Linked DNA regions of Asticcacaulis excentricus CB 48. The protein of the gene in region 1 interacts with the protein of each later gene in a pairwise test. Links are inferred from orthologs where the notes say so. Each region holds a gene or a part of one and is shown in the gene's direction. Other genes may lie near its edges. The genes, in order: ASTEX_RS05355 and grxD.

What was found.
Region 2: the proteins of ASTEX_RS05355 (region 1) and grxD interact in binary tests that used the Escherichia coli proteins (3 or more experiments, as listed by UniProt). The link is inferred for Asticcacaulis excentricus CB 48 from one-to-one orthologs.

The regions. Positions count from the first base shown.
Region 1 is NC_014816.1:1,129,300-1,132,428, reverse strand. What follows is about bases 223-3,032. They hold ASTEX_RS05355 (BolA family protein), read left to right. Parts: upstream 223-1,396; coding sequence 1,397-1,669; downstream 1,670-3,032. Other genes in these bases: ASTEX_RS05345 (3-hydroxyacyl-CoA dehydrogenase NAD-binding domain-containing protein), read right to left, coding at 2,338-3,032; ASTEX_RS05350 (alpha/beta hydrolase), read right to left, coding at 1,666-2,268; ASTEX_RS05360 (J domain-containing protein), read right to left, coding at 641-1,309; ASTEX_RS05365 (GFA family protein), read right to left, coding at 223-482. In the rest of the region: more of ASTEX_RS05365, read right to left, coding at 33-222; more of ASTEX_RS05345, read right to left, coding at 3,033-3,129. UniProt on the Escherichia coli protein: Transcriptional regulator that plays an important role in general stress response. Has many effects on cell morphology, cell growth and cell division. Acts by regulating the transcription of many genes, including dacA (PBP-5), dacC (PBP-6), ampC and mreB.
Region 2 is NC_014817.1:770,683-773,978, forward strand. What follows is about bases 42-3,018. They hold grxD (Grx4 family monothiol glutaredoxin), read left to right. Parts: upstream 42-1,347; coding sequence 1,348-1,689; downstream 1,690-3,018. Other genes in these bases: ASTEX_RS15260 (BolA/IbaG family iron-sulfur metabolism protein), read left to right, coding at 109-339; ASTEX_RS15265 (aldo/keto reductase), read left to right, coding at 354-1,280; ASTEX_RS15275 (hypothetical protein), read left to right, coding at 1,818-3,018. Also shown: more of ASTEX_RS15275, read left to right, coding at 3,019-3,296. UniProt on the Escherichia coli protein: Monothiol glutaredoxin involved in the biogenesis of iron-sulfur clusters.

The DNA.
Region 1 (3,129 bases):
ACACGCCGGAGACGGATTTTTTTGACGCCGGTTCAGTCATGGTCCGGGTGCTGATGGCTGATCAGCTTATCAAGAAACGGCGCGGCCTCGACGTCTTCAAGGGTAGTGCGCTCCGGCAGGTTGTGCAGGCCATTGACCCACGGCAGGCGGCCTTCGGTCCCGAACTGGATGACCGGAGCGATGTCAGTGGGATCATCAAAGGCAGCGATAGACAGCGCCACGCCGTCCGGCGCTTCGTAGGTCAGGGGCGTCCCGCAGTCAGGGCAGAAACCACGCTGAACGAGGTTTGAGCTTTGGAAGCGTTTGGGTTCGGCCTTGGTCCAGAGGAGCATCGCCTCACGCACGCTGACCAGCGGAGCAAAGACATTGCCATAGGCCTTTTGGCACATGCGGCAATGGCAAATGGAGCCGTGGCCCAGTTCACCCTCGACACGGAAGCGCACAGCCCCGCACTGACATCCACCGGTTCTGACCTCGGCCATAGTCCCCTACCTAACCCTCTTGCCGTAGGTGCGAAGTTTTTAACCCTGGCTCGCCTCAAAAGCCTTCAATTTGGATGAGATGGCAGGAGGCTAACGCAGCCCGTAATATGAATACGGCCAAGTGACGCCAACGTACCAGATCGCCAAATTCAAGGCATTTAAGCAAGGCCCATTTTTTTGAGAACTTTGTAGGCCTTGATCACGCGTTGGAGCTTGTCCTCCGCGGAACGGTCGCCGCCATTATTGTCCGGGTGGCAGCGCTTCAGCAGTTCGGTATAGGCGGCGCGCACCTTTTCCGGCTCGGCCCCGACCTCAAGATCAAGATCGGCATACGCCCCGCGCTCGATCTTGCCGAACTGACGCTGGATCGGCGCGTCTTCACCCGGCTTGCGCGGCGCGGCTCCGGCCCCGAACACTGAGTGCGGATCGTACATGCCCGCCCCCTTGGTGCGTCCGGCGCTAAAGGCCGCCGCTTCGCGCGACGCGGCCGAGGCGCGGAAGGCCCAGGTAGGGCGGCCACCGGTCATCGTCGCTTCGCGGTGCGCCTTGGCCTCGCCTTCGGACATTCCGGCAAAGAAGTTCCAGTTCTTGTTGTACTCGCCCGCGTGCGCCTGACAGAAGTTATAGTATTCGTTCATCATTTCACGCGACTTCGGGGCCTTGGCCGTGGCCGCGCGATGGCATTCCGGCCATTCGCAACGCACCTGACCCGGCTTCAGCGACAGCACATCGTCTTCGGGACGCTTGCCATTCACCTCGCCCTCCTTGGGCGGGCGAATACGCATGTCCAGACCAAACTTCGGCTTGTACTTGTACCCTTCGCTCATGATTTCGAACGCGACCCTTTGAACTTTACGCAAACCGACCATATAGGTCGGAGTCGGGCCTCTATAAAGCCCTTATGAGGTTAAATTATGGGTAAAACACGCGAGAACATCGAGACCAAACTGACGGCGGCCTTCGCCCCGCTTCGTCTGGAAGTCACTGACGATAGCGACAAGCATAAAGGGCATTCGGGCGCGCGTGAAGGGGGCGAAAGTCACTTTTCCGTCTTGATTGTCTCGGAGGCGTTTCGCGGTCAGACGCGCGTTGCCCGTCAACGCGCCGTCAATGCGGCCCTGCGTGAAGAACTGAGCGGCCCGGTCCACGCCTTATCGATGCAGACCCTGACGCCGGAAGAGGCCTAACTCAGAGCCCCCACTAGAAAATCGCGCCCTAAACGCGAGCCGGGGGCATTGATACTGTGGCCCAACCCCTTGAGAATATGGGCGTCGGCGCTGAAGCCCGCTGCGAGAAGACGCTCTGCCGCCTCGAGGGTTTCGGCAAAGGGGATCACCTCGTCCTGATCGCCGTGCACCAGCCGGATAGGTGTGGCCGCGAGCGTCCACGGTAACGGCGAAGACAGGCGGCCGGAAAAGGCGACCACCGCCGCCATAGGCCAGCGTCCACTGACCGCGGCGTCGAGCGCCATGATCGACCCTTGCGAAAACCCAACCAACGCCACCCGCGCTGGATCGTCTATCCCGCGTTCGGCCATGACGGCGCGCAAGGTCTTATCAAAGGCCTCACGCGCCTCGACAATCCGTTGCGCTCTGTTGTCCGCCGTCACACCCTTGAGCGAAAACCACTGCCGACCACTGGCTTGCGCATAGATATCAAACGGATCGGGTCCGTCAGGCGCGGCAAATATCGTGTCCGGCAAGGCCTCGGCCCAGTGCCGCCCCAGACCGATCATGTCCGCACCGCACGATCCCACCCCGTGCAAAAAGATTACCAGATGTTTCAACGCACCTCTCCCAACACAAAAGAGGGAGCCTAATTGGCTCCCTCTTTCAACAGCCCCTTTTGAGACGGGTTACGCTGCCTTGGCTGAATCGGTCTTTCCGAACCGTCCGTAGAAGGTTTCGCCCTTCGCCGCCATATCACGCAACAATTGCGGCGGGTTAAAGCGGTCACCGTATTTGACCGTCAGTTCGTCCAGTTCCTCGACAAACTTCGCCGTACCGATGGCGTCGATCAGCGAGACGATCCCGCCCGACCACGGCGCAAAGCCCCAGCCGAGGATCGAGCCGACATCGGCTTCGCGTGGGTCGCTGATGACACCCTCCTCGAAGCAGCGCGCCGCCGTCACCGCCTGAATATAAAGCAGGCGCTTGCGGATATCTTCGGCCAGCTCCGGCGTCGAATCGGTGATGGTGGGCGTGAACTTGTCCGATAGACCCGGCCACAGGCTCTTATTACCCCCCGCTTCCGGATAGTCGTAGAAGCCCTTGCCGTTCTTGCGGCCCAGACGCCCGTCGGCGACCATCTGCGCCACCTCCTTTTCGCCGGGGATGGGCACATAGGCGTCGCCCATCGCCTTGGCGGTTTCAGAGGTGATCTTGACCAAAAGGTCGAGCGCCACATCGTCCATCATCTCCAGCGGCCCGCGTGGCATACCCGTGGCCCGACCGACATTGTCGATGAGCGCCGGGGCATAGCCTTCGGCCCACAGGTGCAGGCCTTCGGCGGTGAACGGGATGAAGCAGCGGTTGGCGTAGAAGAAGCGCGCATCATTGACGACGATCGGCGTCTTACGGATCTTGAGCACGTAGTCGATAGCCTTAGCCAGAGTCTCGTCCGACGTCTCCTTGCCGCGGATGATTTC
Region 2 (3,296 bases), on another replicon or contig:
AGGTAAAGCCATGCCCGCAGAGGCGGACGATTGCCACTTGTTAACCCATTTTGTGATAGTTCCAAGTCTATTGTGTTTGTTAATCGAGTCGTTCTCAAGGCCCTCCCCATGCCCATTGCGCAATCCGATCTCGAAGCCCGCCTGAAAGCCGCCTTCCCGGACGCCGAGATTGTCGTCGAAGATCTGGCCGGGGACGGCGATCACTACAAAGCCTATATCACCGACGCCGGTTTCGCCGGGATGCCGCGCGTGCGCCAGCATCAGAAGGTCTATGCGGCCCTGTCCGATCTGATGAGCGGGCCGTTGCACGCGCTGGCCCTCGAAACCCGCATCCCCTGAAGGCAGGCCCGCCGATGCGCTATCGCCCCTTCGGACGTTCCGGTCAGGCCCTTTCCGCCCTGGGCCTTAATGTCTCATGGGCGAAGCTGGGTCGCAGCCGTCACGCGGTGGCCCGGCTGCTCAATACAGCGCTGGAAAACGGCATCAATACGTTTCACCTGACCTCGGCCCATCCGGAGCTGCTGACCACAGCGGCCGATACGCTGGCGATTGTGGACCGTCGCGTTCTGTTCATCTCCCTGAGCGCCGAAGAAGAGGGCAGTAGCGATCCCGCCGATGAATACCGGCTTGAGCCCCTGCGTGAGCGCCTGCGCGGCGTCATTAAATCGTCGGGTCTGCAATGGATCGATCTGCTCGTCTTCCATGCCAATGGTTTTGACCGGATACCCGACCGTAGCTGGACCTTTATCAACGCCCTGCGCGAAGCCGGGATGCTGAAATTTACCGGGGCAACCGCCAATGATGACCTGATCAAGGTCGCCGTCGATGACGGACGTTTCAACATTCTGAAGACCGTTTTCGACATCGACACCTCGTGGAACAAGCGCCACCTGCTCGACTACGCGCTGGCGCAGGGTATGGCCGTGTTCGGACACGACTTTTTCCCGGCGCAGTATCGCAAACCGGAGGCCGTGGTGCCCAAGTCCGGTTGGCTGGGGCTATTTGGTGGCAAAGCCGCCGATCCGCTGGCCGGGCGCGGCACCTACGCCTTCCTGCATCAGACACCCGACTGGACCGCCGAAGAACTGTGCCTGTCCTACGCCCTGACCCAGCCCAATCTTTCGACCCTGTTCGCCACAGCGGATGATCCCGAACATCTGGAAGCGCTGGCGGCGGTCGTTGAACGCGCCATGCCGACCTCGGTGCCGGCGCAGATCGAGATGGCCCGCTTTTCGGCTCAGGCCGATACCTTGGCGAACGCGCGCAAGAAACAGGCCTGATCCACTGGATTTTATGGCGCTCTGTGCCTATATCCGTCCCATAAATCCTTTTTCCGGAGTGCCAGCCGTGAGCGCCGATCTCAATACCGAAGTGCATCAGTTCATTGATGGCACCATCAAGAACAACCCCGTCGTCCTGTTCATGAAGGGCACGCCGGATCAGCCGCGCTGTGGCTTCTCTTCGCTGGTGGTGCAGGTACTGGACCATCTGGGCGTTGAGTTCGCCGGCGTCGATGTGTTGCAGGACAATGATCTGCGCGAAGGCATCAAGGCCTATTCCGACTGGCCGACCATCCCGCAACTCTATGTCAAGGAAGAGTTCATCGGCGGCGCCGACATCGTGCGCGAGCTGTTCCAGAACGGCGAACTTGAGACGCTTCTGGCCGAAAAAGGCGTGCTGGAGGCCTGATTTTCGCCGTCTCTTTCATACGCCTGACACACGCCCTACCCAATTTGGGTCAGGGCGTTTTTGTTGACTTGTCAGCGCGCGGGCAGCGGGTGTTTTAAGACCGGTTTTGCCACGCAGGGGGGATTAGGATGCGAAAGACAGCGATTATTGGCCTGAGTCTCTGCCTGAGCCTCGGCCTGTCTCTTATGGCCAGCCTGTCGCATGCCGCTGACAAATGGATTGTCGCGCAGAGCCCGAATTTCACCGTCTATTCCAACGTCAACGCCAAGGCCACCGAGGCCTATGTGCGCAATCTGGAAAAGTTTCGCTACATTATCGGGGCCTTTTATGGCCTTTCCGGCCCCGATGCCGAGCCGCAGCCGCGGATGAGGATGTATTTTCTGTCCAGCCGCTCTGACCTGAAACAGGTCTGGCCCAGGATGGACTCCGATGTCGCCGGTTTCGTGCGTATCTGTGCCGCAGGTATTACCGGGTTTTCGACCTATGAAGGCGATACTATCGCTTCGGCCTCAAAGGTTCAGAACCTCGCTGAAAACACCAGCCAGCATTTTTTCTTCCATGAATATACGCACATATTCATGTTTCAGAATTCTCAGATCTTCTATCCGCGCTGGTTTGTCGAAGGGTTCGCCGAATATTACGGCACGACGAAGATTCTGAATGATGAGGCGGTGGTCGGCATGGCCCTGTCGTGGCGTATACGAGAACTGAACTCACCCGGCGCCCTATCCTATGAAGAGATACTCCGCGATGCACCCTCCACGCGGCGGCCACGCACGAACTTCTATGCCCAGTCGTGGCTGCTGACCCACTGGATCCTGAGTGACCCGGCACGGCGTGAGGCCTTCCGCCACTATCTTGAGCGCCGCAGCAAGGGGGAGGACGCGGTGGTCGCTTTTGAAGCGGTTTTCGGTGTGCCGGTCAAATCGCTGTCGTCGGTCCGGTGGAGCTATATGAATTCGCTGAAGGCGACGGTTTATCGCATCCGGGATATGCCGGACCCAAAAATCAGTTTGTCGCCCATGCCGGTCAGTGCCGACAAGCTGGCGCTGTGGGATGCCGCGTCTATGACCTGCATACCCCGCGACTACAGGACAGCGTTGCTGGAGAAAGTCCAGAAGGAGGCCGCCAGATATCCGGACGATGCCTATGCGCAGGGCGTGCTGGCGCGCGCCGAAATCCAGCACGGCGATGAACAAAAGGGGCTTGCCTACTATCAGACCTACACAGCGGCCCACCCCGATGACGCCGAAGGCTTCTACCGTCTGGGTCAGACCTGGTATCTGATGAGCGTTCACAAGCTTTTTCAACCGGGGGAAACCTTCGACTCTCAGATGCGCAAGGCGCGCGAGGCGTTTCGTAAGGCCTATGCTCTTGACCCGATGAACGCCTCCAATCTCAACTATCTGGCGCGCGCGGCGAAGACGGGGCCGGACTATCCGGACGACAACACGGTGAATGCCGCCTATCAGGCCCATATTCTGGCCCCGGCGGTGCGCGACTACGCCCTTTTTGCGGCGCAGTTGCTGATCAGGCGCGACCGCTTAGGCGAAGCAGCGGATGTGTTGCGTCCGCTGGCCAATGACCCACATGGCAGCGCGGCGGCC